DNA from 2 places in the Aeromicrobium sp. CFBP 8757 genome. Region 2 is predicted to be linked to the other one. Evidence: predicted binding sites of a transcription regulator. Region 2 holds the regulator's gene; the other holds the start of a gene.
The links. The regulator HrcA, encoded in region 2, represses chaperone genes, less so after heat shock. The targets are predictions, from matches to a motif close to TTGGCACTCGNNNNNNNCGAGTGCCAA.

Region 1: a site for HrcA is predicted at 3,489-3,515, ahead of groES (co-chaperone GroES). Genes of this name have one in related genera too.

The regions. Positions count from the first base shown of each region.
Region 1 covers NZ_JACYUM010000003.1:79,199-87,630, reverse strand. Annotated here, with positions in the region: gene IFT73_RS09975 (biotin-dependent carboxyltransferase family protein) at 1-804, opposite strand, end outside; gene IFT73_RS09970 (allophanate hydrolase subunit 1) at 801-1,379, opposite strand; gene IFT73_RS09965 (LamB/YcsF family protein) at 1,376-2,086, opposite strand; gene IFT73_RS09960 (class I SAM-dependent methyltransferase) at 2,236-3,390, opposite strand; gene groES (co-chaperone GroES) at 3,594-3,887, shown strand; gene groL (chaperonin GroEL) at 3,974-5,578, shown strand; gene IFT73_RS09945 (RNB domain-containing ribonuclease) at 5,683-7,098, shown strand; gene IFT73_RS09940 (ABC transporter substrate-binding protein) at 7,154-8,143, shown strand; gene IFT73_RS09935 (TetR/AcrR family transcriptional regulator) at 8,204-8,432, opposite strand, start outside.
Region 2 covers NZ_JACYUM010000001.1:531,429-539,860, forward strand. Annotated here, with positions in the region: gene IFT73_RS02590 (long-chain fatty acid--CoA ligase) at 1-1,503, shown strand, start outside; gene hemW (radical SAM family heme chaperone HemW) at 1,507-2,670, shown strand; gene IFT73_RS02600 (CHAP domain-containing protein) at 2,812-3,621, shown strand; gene IFT73_RS02605 (DUF3097 domain-containing protein) at 3,647-4,486, opposite strand; gene IFT73_RS02610 (hypothetical protein) at 4,479-4,946, opposite strand; gene hrcA (heat-inducible transcriptional repressor HrcA) at 5,050-6,066, shown strand; gene dnaJ (molecular chaperone DnaJ) at 6,097-7,254, shown strand; gene IFT73_RS02625 (HIT domain-containing protein) at 7,251-7,604, shown strand; gene IFT73_RS02630 (PhoH family protein) at 7,762-8,432, shown strand, end outside.

The sequences.
Region 1 (8,432 bases), on a different contig from region 2:
CGCCAGGCGGTCGGTGTGGGCGTCGACGACGACCGCGACGACGGGGTAGCCGCCTGTCACGGGGTGGTCGGGGCCGAGGACGATCGGACGTCCGTCCGCCGCGACCTGCACGCTGCCCCGCACGCACGGCTCGCTCGGCAGCTCACGCGTCACGGCACGCGGGAGCGGGTCGCCGTCGAGCCGCACGCCGATCCGGCTCGACGCGGCGGAGACCCGCCACGCCGCCGTCAGGAACGTCGAGACGGCCTCCGGGGTGAACCAGTCGTCGCGGGGGCCGAGGACGACGTCGAGGGTCACGTCCCCGCCGCGGTCCAGCGGGAGCAGGTCGTCGAGGGCCGGGACGGTGCGGTGCGCGCCGGCCTCGAGCCGGTGGCCGACGGCGAGCGGACGGGGGCCGAGCCCGGCCAGCGTGTCGGTCGAGCGGGAGCCGAGCACGCGGGGCGTCGCGAGCCCGCCGGCCAGCCCGACGTACGAGCGCAGCCCGACGGTGGGAGCGCCGACCGCGAGGCGCCGACCGGCCGGCACCCGCATGGCGCGCCCGTAGGCGACCGGTCGGCCGTCCACCGTGATCGGACCGCTCGCCCCGGTCACGACGACGGTGTGGGCCGACTCCGCGAGCAGCACGAGACCGCCGAACGTCTCGACGACCGCGTCCCCGGGGTCGTTGCCCAGCAGGCGGTTGGCCCGGCGCGCCGCGGCACGGTCGAAGGCGCCCGACGGGCCGACGCCGACGTGGCCCATCCCGGGTCGGCCGAGGTCCTCGACGAGGCTCAGGGTGCCGGCGGCCTCCACCACGAGCGTCATGCGACCACGAACCGGACGCGCGCGCCGGGCTGCAGCAGCGCCGGCGGACGTCGGTCGACGTCCCACAGGACGACGTCGGTGCGGCCGATCAGCTGCCAGCCACCGGGCGACTCGCGGGGATAGACGCCGCTGAACTCGCCGGCCAGACCCACCGAACCGGCCGGCACCGACGTGCGCGGCGACGGACGGCGCGGCACGTGCAGGCGGTCGTCGCCGCCGACGAGGTACGAGAACCCGGGGGCGAAGCCGCCGAACGCGACGGTCCACGGCGAGCCCGTGTGCGCCGCGACGACCTCGTCGACGGTCAGGCCCGTGAGCTCCGCGACGTCGGCGAGGTCGGCCCCGTCGTACGTCACGGGGATCTCGACGGTCGCCGGTGCGACGTCGTCGACCGTCCGGGGCGTCGTGGCACCGACGAGGTCGCGGCACCACGCGGGCTCGCCCCGCACCAGCACCGTGCGGGCGCCCAGCACGACCTCGGCCCGTCCGTCGAGCGCCGCGAACCACCCGCGGGCCTCGTCGAGCGACCCGCAGTCGAGCAGCACGGCCCGGTCGCCGCACGGCAGCACCCTCACGGGGCGGCGACGACGGCGCCGGCCTCGTCGAGGGCCCTGCGGACGGCGCGGGCGAGGTGCAGCGCGCCGGGGGAGTCGCTGTGGACGCAGAGGGAGTCGACCGTGCCGAGCAGCCGCAGCGCCTGGGCGCCGGCCTCCGCGGGGTCGTGCAGCACGGCTCCGGGCTCGCTGCGCGGCACGAGTCGTCCGTCGGTCGTGTAGGCCCGGTCGGCGAATCCCTCGCGGACGACCGGCAGCCCCGCGGCGGCCGCGAGCGCGAGCGCCCGCGAGGTCGGGAGCCCCAGCAGCGGCAGCGGGCGGTCGAGCACGCGCAGGGCCTCGACGACCGCCTCGGCCTGCGCCTCGTGGTGGACGATCGCGTTGTAGAGGGCGCCGTGCGGCTTGACGTACGTGACCTCGCCGCCGACCGCGCGCGCCGCCTCGTCCAGCGCGTGCACCTGGCGGACGACCTCGTCCGTCAGGTCGGCGGGTGCCATGTCGACGAAGACGCGGCCGAATCCCGCGCGATCGGGGTAGCCGACCTGCGCGCCGATCGTGACGCCGCGCTCGACGGCGGTCGCGCACGTCTGCGCCATGAGCTCGGCGTCGCCGGCGTACGCGCCGCAGCAGACGTTGGCCGACGTCACGACGTCGAGCAGCAGGACGTCCTCGCCGGTGCGCCAGCGCTGCCACGACTCGCCGAGATCGGCGTTGAGGTCGACCCGCATGCCCCCACCCTAGGGACGTCAGGACGCCGGGGACACCGCGTGGTCGCGCGCGAGTGGTGCATTCCGTGGCGCGAGTGGTGCGGTGTGGTCGGACACGCCGTCCCAGAACGTCCAGACCACACCACTCGCGGATCTGGGCTGGGGTGGGGTCAGGTGCGCTCGACGAGGAACGCGCGACCCTGTCCCTGGACACGGGTCATGACGACGAGCGCCTTCGTCGGACCCTTGAGCTTCATCCGGCGGACGAGCTCCTCGGGGACGACGTCGACGCCGCGCTTCTTGATCGTCAGCGTGCCGACCCGGCGCGCCTGGAGGGCGGCCCTCAGAGGCTTCTCGCGGAACGGCAGCTCGTCGACGACCCGGAAGCTGCGGGCCAGCGGGGTGTCGGCCGCGGCGTCGGAGCTGACGTACGCGATGTGGGGATCGGGCAGCCACCCGCTGAGCGACGCCGCGAGCTCGCCGACCGCGCCGGCCCGGATGACGGCGTCGTCGGGCTCGTGCAGGTAGGCGCCGACGTCGGCGACCTCCGGGGCCCCTCCCTCGGCCACGAGCGTCGCGCCCGACGGCAGCACCGTCGCACGTCGCTGCGTCGTCGCGAACGGGACGCCCCACAGGCACGCCTCGACGAGGTCGCCACCGTCGCTGACCCACTCGGCCTCGACGCCGGACGGGACGGCGTCGTGGGCGAGGCCGGGCATGACCTTGGCGACGGCACGCCCGGCGAGCAGCTCGCGCACCCAGTCCCACGGGGGCTGCAGGTCGGCGGTCGAGAACGTGCGGCCACGGCCGTCGCGACGGGCCGGGTCGACGAACGCGACCTCGTCGGACCCGATCGACACCTCCCGCGCGTCGGCGCACACGACCTCGCCGTCGAGGCCGAGCGCCCGCAGGTTGGCGGTCGCGATCGCGGCGCGGACGGGGTCCTGCTCGACGCCGCGGACCGCGAGGCCCGCCCGCGCCAGCGCGATCAGGTCGCCGCCGATGCCGCAGCCGAGGTCGACGACGGACGTGGCACCCGTCGCGGCGAGCCGGGACGCCCGGTGCGTCGCGACCGTCGTGCGGGTCGACTGCTCGAGGGCGTCGTGCGTGAAGAACAGGTGGGGTGCATCGGCGCCGAACTTGGCCGCGGCCCTGCCCCGCAGGTGGTTCTGCGTCACGGCGGCCGCGACCAGGCCGGGCTCGTGGGTCCGGCGCAGGCGCGTGCCGAGTCCGAGGTCGCTCTCGACGCCGGCGCGTGCGGCCACCTCGGCGAGCAGCCGCTGACCGTCCGGGGCCAGCAGCTGCTCGAACGTCTCCAGGTCCATGGGGAGAAGTGTGCCGTGTCGGCCGAAGGACGTTCGCCCAGCGCGAAACGAGCTGGCAGTCCCTTGGGGCGAGTGCCAGCGTCGTGCTAGGTTTCGTATTGGCACTCTCCCTTCGAGAGTGCTAAAGATCCGGTGAGAACGACCCCCGCGACGGCGTCCTCACCACCGTCCAACGTTCACCCGTTGAAAGGGGAGGTCGACACGTGTCGGTCACCATCAAGCCGCTCGAAGACCGCCTGGTCATCCAGGTCGTCGAAGCAGAGCAGACCACTGCGTCCGGACTCGTCATCCCGGACACCGCCAAGGAGAAGCCCCAGGAGGGCATCGTCGTTTCCGTGGGCCCCGGTCGGGTCGACGACAACGGCAACCGTGTCCCGCTGGACGTCGCCGAGGGCGACAAGGTCATCTTCAGCAAGTACGGCGGAACCGAGGTCAAGTACGCGGGCGAGGAGTACCTCATCCTCTCCGCGCGCGACGTCCTCGCCGTCGTTTCGTGATCTGACGCCCCGGCGCCCCCTCGTGGGGCGCCGGGGCTCTCACGCCCCCACCAGCAGCACCCATTGATTTCCTGAAAGAGGCTGACATGCCCAAGATCCTCGAATTCGACGAGAACGCCCGCCGTTCACTCGAGCGCGGCGTCGACAAGCTCGCCAACACCGTCAAGGTCACGCTCGGCCCCAAGGGTCGCTACGTCGTCCTCGACAAGAAGTGGGGCGCCCCCACGATCACGAACGACGGCGTCACGGTGGCTCGCGAGGTCGAGCTCGACGACCCGTTCGAGAACCTCGGCGCCCAGCTCGCCAAGGAGGTCGCGACCAAGACCAACGACGTCGCCGGTGACGGCACGACGACCGCGACCGTCCTGGCCCAGGCCATGGTCCACGAGGGCCTGCGCGCCGTCGCGGCCGGCGCCAACCCGGTCGGCCTGAAGAAGGGCATCGAGGCCGCCGTCAAGGCCGTCGTCGAGCAGCTCCACTCGGTCGCCCGCGAGGTCGACGACATCAAGGACATGACCGACGTCGCCACGGTGTCGTCGCGTGACGCGCACATCGGCGAGCTCATCGCCGAGGCCTTCGACAAGGTCGGCAAGGACGGCGTGATCACGGTCGAGGAGTCCAACACGATGGGCACCGAGCTCGAGTTCACCGAGGGCATGCAGTTCGACAAGGGCTACCTGTCGCCCTACATGGTCACCGACACCGAGCGCATGGAGGTCGTCCTCGACGATCCCTACATCCTGGTCAACCAGGGCAAGATCTCGTCGGTCAGCGACCTGCTGCCGATCCTCGAGAAGGTCGTTCAGGCCGGCAAGCCGCTGTTCATCATCGCCGAGGACATCGAGGGCGAGGCCCTGTCGACGCTGGTCGTCAACAAGATCAAGGGCACGTTCACGTCGGCCGCCGTCAAGGCGCCCGCGTTCGGCGACCGCCGCAAGGCCATGCTGCAGGACATCGCGACCCTCACGGGCGCCGAGGTCGTGACGCCCGACGTCGGTCTCAAGCTCGACACGATCGGCCTCGAGGCCCTCGGCACCGCGCGCCGCGTCGTCATCACCAAGGACGACACGACGATCATCGAGGGCGGCGGCGACAAGGCCGGCGTCGACGGTCGCGTGGCCCAGATCAAGGCCGAGATCGAGAACACCGACTCCGACTGGGACCGCGAGAAGCTCCAGGAGCGCCTGGCCAAGCTGGCCGGCGGCGTCTGCGTCATCCAGGTCGGCGCGGCCACCGAGGTCGAGCTCAAGGAGAAGAAGCACCGCATCGAGGACGCCGTCTCGGCGACCCGCGCGGCGATCGAGGAGGGCATCGTCGCCGGTGGCGGCTCGGCACTCGTCCACGCCGTCTCGGTCCTCGACGACAACCTCGGCCTCACGGGCGACGAGGCCGTCGGTGTCCGCATCGTCCGCATCGGTGCCGACGCCCCGCTCGAGTGGATCGCCCGCAACGGCGGCGTCTCCGGCGAGGTCGTCGTCAACAAGGTCCGCGAGAGCGGCGAGGGCTACAACGCGGCCTCCGACACCTACGGCGACCTGGTCGCCCAGGGCGTCCTCGACCCGGTCAAGGTGACGCGCTCGGCGCTCGCCAACGCCGCGTCGATCACCGCGATGCTGCTGACGACCGAGACGCTGATCGTCGAGAAGCCGGCCGAGGAGGCCGACGACGCGCACGCGGGTCACAACCACTGAGGTAGCGCGCGCTGCATCGACCGCACCACAGGCGGGCCGTCCCCTCGGGGGCGGCCCGTCCGCGTCGTGGGGCGGTCGGGTGCACCGGCGGGTACCGTCGCGTCGTGACCCACGACTTCGCCGCCCTGAGGGCCGAGCTCGACCTGCCGCCGGCCTCGGCCACGGACCGTTTCCCCGCCGACGTGCTGGCCGAGGCCACGGTCGTCGCCGAGCTGGGGCTGCCCGACGTCCCGGACGAGACCGACGTCCCGTTCGTGACGATCGACCCGCCCGGCTCGCGCGACCTCGACCAGGCGGTCTTCCTCGAGCGGGTCGGCACGGGATTCCGGGTGCACTACGCGATCGCCGACCTCGGCTCGGTGATCCCCGCGGGCGGGGCGATCGACGCCGAGGCCCGGCGACGCGGGCAGACGATCTACCTGCCCGACGGTCGCGTGCCGCTGCACCCGCCGGTGCTGTCGGAGGACGCGCTGAGCCTCCTGCCCGACCAGGTGCGTCGCGCGGCGCTCTGGTCGATCGACGTCGACGAGAAGGGTGTCGCCGGACGGGCGACGGTGCGCCGCGCCCGCGTCCGGTCGGTCGCGCGGCTCGACTACGAGGGCGTGCAGGCCTCGTTCGACGCCGGCTCGCCGCACCCGTCGGTCGAGGCGCTGGCCGATCTCGGCCGTGCCCGTCGTGCCCTGCGGGTGTCGCTCGGGGCGATCGAGCTCGCGCTGCCCGAGCAGGAGGTCGTCGCCCGGGGCGACTCGTGGGCCGTGCGCATGGCGCGGCGCACCGAGGTCGACGCGTGGAACGCCGAGGTCTCGCTGCTGACGGGGATGGCCGCGGCCCAGCTCATGCTGGAGGCCGGCACGGGCCTGCTGCGGACGCTGCCCGCGGCCGGCGACGACGCGCTCCGCGGCTTCCTGCGCACGGCCCGGACGCTCGGCGTCCCGGTGCCCGAGGGGGCCACCGCCTCGGAGGTGCTGGCCGCGCTCGACCCCGCCCTCCCCGCGTCGATCGTGCTGATGCGCGAGGCGACGGGGCTGCTGCGGGGAGCCGGCTACGAGGCGTTCGACGGGGCTCCGCCCGAGCAGCCGCTGCACGCCGGCATCGGAGCGCCGTACGCGCACGTCACGGCCCCGCTGAGGCGCCTGGCCGACCGCTTCGGCACCGAGGTCTGCCTGGCGATCTGCGCCGGTGTCGAGGTGCCCGCGTGGGTGCGCGAGGCCCTCCCGTCGCTCGGCGAGACCATGCGGACGTCCGACCAGCGGGCGTCGCGGGCCGATCGCGGGGCGATCGACCTGGCCGAGGCCTGGGAGCTCGCGGGACGGGTGGGGGAGTCGTTCGACGCGGTCGTCGTGCGCGCCGACGACGACGGCGGTGGCGGCGAGGTCATGCTGGTCGAGCCGCCCGTCGTCGCGCGGTGTGCGGGTCGCGGTCTGCCCGAGGGCCGGCTCGTCGCGGTCGAGCTGACGGAGGTCGACGTGGCCGGAGGGCGCGTGTCGTTCGCCTATGACGAGGCCCACACGTCAGCTTAGGCAAACCTAGGTTAGGCTGCCCTTCGTACTGGTGCCCGACCCTGGAGAAGAACCTGTGAACCGACGTATCACCGCCGCCCTCGCGGCCGCAGCCGCCCTGGTGACCCTGGCCGCCTGCGGCTCGTCCGACTCGGACGGGGGATCGGCCGACACCGCCGCGTTCTCGTTCACCGACGACATCGGCACGACGATCGAGCTCGACGAGATGCCCGACCGCCTCGTCGTCCAGTCGTCGATGGCGGCCGCCCTGACCGACCTCGGCCTCGGCGACAAGATCGTCGGCGTGTTCGGACCGCTGCGCGCCGACGGCGACGCGGCGCAGGTCGCCGGCCTCGACGTCGACGCGGTCGAGGACGTCACGGGCGGCGGCGAGTACGGCGACGTCGACGTCGAGAAGGTCGTCGCGCTGAAGCCGGACCTCGTCATCACGAGCCAGTACCTCGCCCCCGACCTCTGGTACGTCAACGAGGCGTCCGCCACCGAGCTGAAGAAGCTCGCCCCGATCCTCGTCGTCGACTTCGACGGCAAGACGCTGCCCGAGCTGCTGGACGGCACGGAGCGTGCGGCCGAGGCGCTCGGCGCCGACCTCGACTCGGCGAAGGTCACGGCCTCGCACGAGCAGTTCGAGGCGGCGGCCGACCGGGTCAGGGCCGTCGGCGAGCAGCTCGGCGACCGCACGATCCTCGCCGGCTCGTACTCGACCGACCTGTTCTACGTCTCGAACCCGAAGGTCAGCCCCGACCTGTCGTACTGGGTCGACGAGCTCGGCCTGCCCATCACGGTGCCGAACAACCCCGACGAGGGCGGCTACTTCGAGAGCCTCAGCTGGGAGAAGGCCGACACGTACCCGGCTGACGTCTTCCTGTACGACGACCGCATCGGTGCGGCGGGTCTGACGTCGCTCAAGGCCGAGAAGGTCTTCGGCACGCTCAAGGCCGCCCAGGACGACGCCTACGTGCCGTGGACGTCGGTCGCCCCGCCCAGCTACCAGGCCTACGCCGACCTGATGGACCGTCTGGCCGACGACCTCGGCGCCTTCGCCTGAACGCGCGGCCGGTGACGTCCCCCTAGGGACGTCACCGGCCACGCGTGCGCGGGAGTGCGCCTATTCGGCGTCGAGGCGCCGGGCGGCGAGCCCCGCGATGAAGATCTCGAGCTTGCGGTCGTACATGCCGCGCCCGCTCCAGACCTCGTCGTTGTCGTAGGCCTTGAGCACGGGGATGTCGTCGCGCCGCAGGTGGGCGCGCTCCATGCGCGCCAGGCGGGCCATCTGGGCCGAGCTGTCGAGGGCGAGCGCGATGACGAACTCGACCGCGACGGCGGCGTCCTCGGGC
Region 2 (8,432 bases):
GACGTCGCCTACATCCTGGCCGACTCCGACAGCAAGGTCGTGTTCGCCGAGGACGACGAGCAGGTCGCCAAGCTCCGCGCCAAGCACTCCGAGCTGCCGTCGGTCGGCAAGGTCGTCGTCTTCGACGGCACCACCGACGGCGACTGGGTCATCAGCTTCGACGACCTCGAGGCGCTGGGCGAGAAGCACCTCGCCGACCACCCGACCGTCGTCGAGGACCGCGTCGCGGCCCTGACCGGCGACTCGCTCGCGACGCTGATCTACACGTCCGGCACGACGGGACGGCCCAAGGGCGTCCGCCTCGCGCACGACGGCTGGGTCTACGAGGGCTACGTCATGGTGGCCGCCGACATCCTCACCGAGGACGACCTGCAGTTCCTGTGGCTGCCGATGGCCCACTCGTTCGGCAAGGTGCTGCTGTCGACGCAGCTCGCGATCGGCTTCGCGACCGCGATCGACGGCCGCGTCCCGCGGATCGTCGACAACCTCGCGATCGTCCGGCCGACGTTCATGGGTGCCGCGCCGCGCATCTTCGAGAAGGCGTACGGCCGCATCATCGGCATGACGGAGGCCGAGGGCGGGGCCAAGCTCAAGATCTTCCGCTGGGCCGAGAAGGTCGGCCTCGCGCACTCGCGCGCCATCCGGTCGGGCCAGCCCGTCTCGCCGGTGCTCAAGGCCCAGTTCGCGCTCGCCGACAAGCTGGTGTTCTCCAAGGTGCGTGCCCGCTTCGGCGGCCGCGTGCGGTTCTTCATCTCCGGCGCGGCGGCCCTGTCTCCCGACATCGCGGAGTGGTTCCACGCCGCGGGCGTCCTAATCCTCGAGGGCTACGGCCTGACCGAGAACTCGGCCGGCGCATTCGTCAACCAGCCCGACAACTTCAAGATCGGCTCGGTGGGCATGGCGTTCCCGGGCAGCGAGGCCAAGATCGCCGAGGACGGCGAGATCCTCATCAAGGGCCCGCACGTCATGCGCGGCTACCACAACCTCGACACCGAGAGCGCGTCGACGCTGACCGACGAGGGCTGGCTGCACACCGGCGACGAGGGGCGCATCGACGAGGACGGCTTCCTGTTCATCACGGGACGCAAGAAGGAGCTGTTCAAGACCTCGGGCGGCAAGTACGTCGCCCCGCCGCACATCGAGGGCATGTTCAAGGGCATCAGCGCCCTGACGAGCCAGATCCTGGTGCACGGCAACGAGCGCAACTTCTGCTCGGCGCTCATCACCCTCGATCCCGACGCGGTCGCCGAGTGGGCGACGCACCACGGCATGGAGGGCAAGTCGTACACCGAGGTCGTGAGCTCGCCGCAGATGCGCGAGGTCGTCCAGGGCCAGATCGACGAGCTCAACGCCAAGGTCAACCGCTGGGAGACGATCAAGAAGTTCGCGATCCTCGACCACGACCTGTCGATCGAGTCCGGTGAGATCACCCCCAGCATGAAGGTCAAGCGCAACGTCGTCGAAGCCAACAACAAGGCGATCCTCGACGGCTTCTACGCTTAGCGGGTGCCACACGCCGAGAGCCCGACCCCGACGACGCGGGGCCGGGCTCTCGGCGTCTACGTGCACGTGCCGTTCTGCTCGGTGCGCTGCGGGTACTGCGACTTCAACACGTACACCGCCGACGAGCTCGGCGAGGGTGCCACGCGCGCCTCGTACGCCGACACCGCGATCGGCGAGATCGTGGCCTCGGGGCCGGCCGGGGGAGGGCGCCCCGTCGAGACGGTGTTCTTCGGCGGCGGCACGCCGACCCAGCTGCCGGCCGGCGACCTCGTGCGGATGCTGCGCGCCGTCGACGACTCGTTCGGTCTGCTCGACGGTGCCGAGGTCACGACCGAGGCCAATCCCGACTCGGTCACCCCGCAGTCGCTGGCGACGCTGCGGGCCGGCGGCTTCAACCGCATCTCGTTCGGCGTGCAGTCGGCCGTCCCGCACGTGCTCGCGACGCTCGAGCGCACGCACGACCCCGCCGGCGTCCCGCAGGCCGTCCGGTGGGCGCGCGAGGCGGGCTTCGAGCAGGTCAGCGTCGACCTGATCTACGGCACGCCGGGCGAGTCGATGGACGACTGGCGCACGAGCTTGGAGCAGGCCGTCGCCCTCGAGCCCGATCACGTCAGCGCGTACGCCCTGATCGTCGAGCAGGGCACCGCATTCGCCCGCAAGGTGCGCCGCGGTGAGGTCGTGATGCCCGACGACGACGAGACGGCCGACAAGTACCTGCTGGCCGACGACCTGCTGACGGAAGCCGGCCTCGGCTGGTACGAGCTGTCGAACTGGGCGCGCGACGAGGCGGCCCAGTGCCGTCACAACCTCCTGTACTGGCACAGCGACGACTGGTTCGGCATCGGCCCCGGAGCGCACTCGCACGTGGCGGGGGAGCGCTGGTGGAACGTCAAGCACCCCGCGGCCTACGCGCAGCGGCTGGCGGCCGACGGCAGCGCACGGCACGACGGCGAGTCGATCGACGCCGCGACGGCGCACGTCGAGCGCATCATGCTCGAGACGCGGCTGCGGTCGGGGCTGTCGGTGTCGGCGCTGGGCGACGGCGCGCGGTCGCAGGTGCCGGACCTCCTCGACCGCGATCTCGTGACGCTCGGCGACGACCGCCTGGTGCTGACGCGCACGGGTCGGCTGCTCGCCGACGCCGTGGTCCGCCAGCTCGTCGACTGATTCGCGCGCGTCACACCGAGTTACCACCTAGTCTGACGCCAGGGAGCGAGCCCGTGGGAGTGGGCTCGATGAAGTACCAGGGAGAGCGGTGAGGGAGCGATGTGCCACGCACATCGGCTGGTACGGGCGTTTCTTGCGCTCGTGGCGGTCGCGACGATGATGATGACGACGGCGGTCGTGATGGCGGGGCCCGCGGGGGCGGCACCCAGCTCGACGACGCTGTGCAAGGGGTTCCGGGCGTGTGCCGCCGAGGGGCGGGCCCACGGCGGCTACGCGCCGGTGTACGGGCGGTCGTTCTGGAGCATGCGGGCCGGCCACAACTGCACCAACTACGTGGCCTACCGGCTGACGCACGGTCGGACCGTGCCGCGTCCGCCCGGGGCCAACGACTCCGGTACGTGGGGCTCGGCGGCGCGCAAGGCCGGCATCCCGGTCAGCCGGACGCCCAAGGTCGGCTCGGTGGCGTGGTGGAAGCCGCGCTACCACGGCGCCTCGAAGGGCGGCCACGTCGCGTACGTCGAGGCGGTCCGGTCGGACGGCTCGATCGTGATCTCGGAGGACCACCTCGGCGGGACGTTCATGTGGCGCGTCCTCAAGCGCAAGGGCAGCGCCTGGCCGTCGGGGTTCATCCACTTCAAGGACACCGACGGGTCTCCCGCCGGTGCGATGCTGTGGGCGCGGGGCGAGGGCAACGGCGTCGTGCGTCTGTCGGCGACCGCCAACGAGCCCGACGTCGAGGCGGGGCAGCGCAGCTACCTCGTGACGGTCGGCGGTCCGGTCGGCACGCCCGGCGTCGAGCAGTACCGCTTCAGCACGGAGTTCTTCCGGTTCGAGCGCTACACGACGCTCGCGACCCGCGGCCCGACGGTGCTGTTCGTGTACGCGCTGAACACGCCGGGCACGGCCGGTTCCGACCGCCTGCTCGGCACGTCGGCCGTCACGATCTCGTAGCGCCCGTCCGGGACGGGGCAGCGGCTCAGTCCCGGGGGGCCGTCACGAAGTCGATGAGCTCCTCGACCCGCCCGAGGAACTCGGGCTCCAGGTCGGCGTAGGAGTCGACGCGGCTCAGGATGTGCTTCCACGCCCGGGCGATGTCGGCCTGGTCGGTGTGGGGCCAGCCGAGCGAGCGGCAGATGCCGTGCTTCCAGTCCTGGCCACGCGGGATGACGGGCCACTTCTCGATGCCCAGGCGGGCGGGCTTGACCGACTGCCAGACGTCGACGTAGGGGTGGCCGACCACCAGCACGTGCGGGCGTCCCGACACCTGCTCGGCGATGCGCGTCTCCTTCGAGCCCGGCACCAGGTGGTCGACCAGCACGCCGAGCCGCCGCTCGGCGGTCGGGGCGAAGTCGTCGACGATCGACGACAGGTCGTCGATCCCGCCGAGGTACTCGACCGCGACGCCCTCGATGCGCAGGTCGTCGCCCCAGACCCGTTCGACGAGCTCGGCGTCGTGCCGGCCCTCGACGAAGATGCGGCTCGGCAGCGCGACGCGCGCCTTCGCGCCGTGGACGGCCCGCGACCCCGACGCCGTGCGGGTCGCGGTCTGCTTGGTCGCCGCCGACGGCGGACGCAGGACGACCGGCTTGCCCTCGAGCAGGTAGCCGGGGCCGAGGGGGAACGAGCGACGCTTGAGGCGGCGGTCCTCGAGGATCATCATGCCGAGGTCCTTCTCGACGGCCATGACCTCGCCGCAGAAGCCGCTGGTGGCGTCCTCGACGATCATGCCGCGCTCGACGACGACCTCCTCGGAGCGTCCTCGCGGCGGTTTCTTCCAGTCGCCGGACAGGACGTCGCTGCCGTAACGGTCAACCATGCAGGGCTCCCAGGAGTCGTTGGTGCAGGTCCTCGACGTCGTCCTTGGTCAGCGGTGCGCCGTCCACGCCGGTGCCGAGCAGCGCGACGTCGCCGTCGAGCAGGCCGAGCGCGAGGTCGACCGCCGCGGCCCAGACGGCCCAGCCCCGCGCGGCGGCAGCCGGAAGGTCGGCGGCCCACAGGTCGCCGAGGGCCACGAAGCGTCGGGTCTCGTCGGGGCCGATGTGCGTCACGGTCATGACCAGCTCGCCGCCCACGGGTCCGTCGCCCAGGTGGGCGACCTCGACGAAGAACGGACCGCCCAGGTCGGCGGCCCAGACCGACGACATCTCGCCGCCCTGCGACTCGTGCGCGACGACGGTGCCGTCGTCGACCGTGACCCGTCGGGGCGCGTATGTGAGGGAACGCTCACCGCCTGTGACGATGACGTGCCCGTCAGGGGTCTCGCTGATTCCCTCCACGTCGTTAGACTGGCACTTGGCCGGTGAGAGTGCCAACGCGACGCGCTGGACGACCGGCCACCATCACGAGCAGGCCCGACCGAGCCCGACGAGAGGGGCACCGATGTCAGACGACCGCCGACTCGACGTCCTGCGCGCCATCGTCGAGGACTACGTCGCGACGCAGGAGCCCGTCGGCTCCCGCTCGCTGCTCGACCGGCACCAGCTGGGCGTGTCGCCCGCGACGGTCCGCAACGACATGGCCGTGCTCGAGGACGAGGGCTACATCACGCAGCCCCACACCAGCGCCGGTCGCATCCCGACCGACAAGGGCTACCGGCTGTTCGTCGACCGCCTGTCGACCGTCAAGTCGCTGACCCCGGCCGAGCGCCGCGCGATCGAGACGTTCCTGACCGGCGCGGTCGACGTCGACGACGTCGTGCAGCGCAGCGTCAAGGTGCTGGCGCAGCTGACCAACCAGGTCGCGATCGTCCAGTACCCGTCGCTGACCCGCTCGACGGTGCGCCACATCGAGCTCGTCGCCCTCGAGGGGTCGCGCGTGCTGCTGGTCGTCATCACCAGCAGCGGCCGCGTCGAGCAGCGCATCATCGAGCTCGTCGAGACGCTCACCGACGACCTGGTCGCCGATCTGCGCACCCGCATCACCCGCGCGACGATGGGCGAGCGGCTCCCCGAGGCGTCCCTCAAGCTGGCCGACCTGATCGAGACGTTCGCGGTCAACGACCGTCCCGTCGTCACGTCGATCGTCACGACGCTGACGCAGACGTTCAGCAACGAGCGGTCCGACGAGCGCATCGCGGTCGGCGGCACCGCCAACCTGGCGCGCTTCGGCAGCGACTTCGACACCGCGATCAAGCCGGTGCTCGAGGCGATGGAGGAGCAGGTCGTGCTGCTCAGGCTGCTCGGCGAGGCCACGACGGGCCTCTCGGTGCGCATCGGCACCGAGACGGGGCACGAGGGGCTGTCGAGCACGGCGGTCGTCTCGTCGGCGTACGGGGCCGACGACCTCGCGCTCGCGACGCTCGGCACCGTCGGACCCACCCGCATGGACTATCCCGCGACGATGGCCGCCGTCGGCGCCGTCGCCCGCTACGTCGGCCGCACGTTGGCCGACAACTGACCCACCACACGTAAGGGCTATCCAGTACTCATGGCACAGGACTACTACGCAACGCTCGGCGTCGCCCGCGAGGCGACCCCCGAGGAGATCAAGAAGGCCTACCGCAAGCTCGCGCGCCAGCTGCACCCCGACGTCAACGACGCCCCCGACGCGTCCGACCGCTTCAAGGAGGTGACGGTCGCGTACGAGGTGCTGTCCGACGCCGAGAAGCGCTCGATGTTCGATCGCGGCGGCGACCCGATGGGCGGAGGTGCCCGCGGCGGCTTCGGCGGCGGCGCCCAGGGCTTCAACTTCGACGACATCATGGACGCGTTCTTCGGCCAGAACGGTCAGCAGCGTGGGCCGCGCTCGCGGCAGCAGCGCGGCCAGGACGCGCTCCTGCGCCTCGACGTCGACCTTGCCGAGGCCGCCTTCGGCGCGACCCACGAGATCAAGGTCGACACCGCCGTCACCTGCACGACGTGCGAGGGCAGCGGTGCGGCCAACGGGTCGCAGCCCGAGACGTGCCGCACGTGCCACGGCCACGGCGACGTCCAGCACGTCCAGCGGTCGCTGCTCGGCGACATCCGCACGTCCCGCCCGTGCCCCACGTGCCACGGCTTCGGCTCGGTCATCCCCGATCCGTGCCCCGAGTGCGCCGGCGAGGGCCGCGTGCGGTCGCGCCGCTCGATCACGGTCACGATCCCGGCCGGTGTCGACCAGGGCACCCGCATCCAGCTCGGGGGAGAGGGCGAGGTCGGCCCGGGCGGCGGACCCGCCGGCGACCTCTACCTCGAGATCAACGTGGCGCGCCACCCCGTGTTCCAGCGCAAGGGCGACCAGCTCTTCTGCCAGGTCAGCCTGCCGATGACGGCGGCCGCGCTCGGCACGCACCTCGACCTGCCGACGCTCGAGGCCGACGTCGCCGGCACCGACGAGGCCGACCGCACGGTGCGGCTCGACGTCGCGTCGGGCACGCAGTCCGGCGAGACCATCACGATCAAGAACTTCGGCGTGCCCCGCCTGCGCGGGCCGGGCCGGGGCGACCTCAAGGTGCAGGTCGTCGTCGAGACGCCGACGCGCATCGACGAGCAGCAGCGCGCGCTGCTCGAGCAGCTCGCGTCGCTGCGCGACGAGGAGCGTCCCGAGGCCATGATGGGCACGCACCACAAGGGTGTCTTCCACAAGATCAAGGACGCGTTCAAGTGAGCCTCGACTCCGTGCCCGACTGCCTGTTCTGCAAGATCGTCGCGGGCGACGTGCCCGCCGACATCGTGTCGAGCACCGACCACACCGTGGCGTTCCGCGACATCAACCCGCAGGCGCCCACCCACGTCCTGGTCATCCCGCGGCTGCACGCCGCCGACGCCGCGAGCCTCGCGCTGGCCTCGCCCGAGGCGGCCGTCGACCTGCTGGTCGAGTCGCGCCGCATCGCGGTCGCGGAGGGACACGACTCGTACCGGCTCGTGTTCAACACCGGCGAGGGTGCGGGCCAGACGGTGTTCCACACCCACGGCCACGTCATCGCGGGCCGCGACCTCACCTGGCCCCCGGGCTGAGGCCCGACCACCGGGTGCCGCCAGGGGGCCGAGCAGCCTCGACCGCCCACTACGCCTCGCTGGACGGCGGCTTCGCCGCGAACCGCTCACGCTCCGCTGGCGCGCTCCGACGTTCGCTCGCTGCGCTCGCGACGTCTCCGCGTACGATTGGGACCACATGACTGACGACACGACACCCGCACACACGTTCACGATCCCGGCCAGCGTCCCGGCCGTCGCCCTGCTGGGGCCGGCCGACGAGTTCCTCCGGCTGATCGAGGACTCCTTCTCGTCGCGCATCCACGCGCGCGGCAACACCATCACGGTCACGGGACCCCCGGCCGAGTCGGCGCTCGTCGAGCGGCTCCTCGACGAGCTCGTGACGATCCTGCGCACGGGGCAGAACCTGACGCGCGAGACCGTCGAGCGCAGCCTGTCGATGCTGCGCACCGAGACGCGCGAGAAGCCCGCCGAGGTGCTGAGCCTCAACATCCTGTCGAACCGCGGTCGCACGATCCGCCCCAAGACGGTCAACCAGAAGCGCTACGTCGACGCGATCGACAAGCACACGATCGTCTTCGGCATCGGCCCCGCCGGCACCGGCAAGACGTACCTCGCGGTCGCCAAGGCCGTGCAGGCACTGCAGGCCAAGCAGGTCAACCGCATCATCCTGACGCGTCCGGCCGTCGAGGCCGGCGAGCGCCTGGGGTTCCTGCCCGGCTCGCTCAGCGAGAAGATCGACCCGTACCTGCGTCCGCTCTACGACGCCCTGCACGACATGGTCGACCCCGAGACGATCCCCAAGCTGCTGACGGGCGGCGTCATCGAGGTCGCGCCGCTGGCCTACAT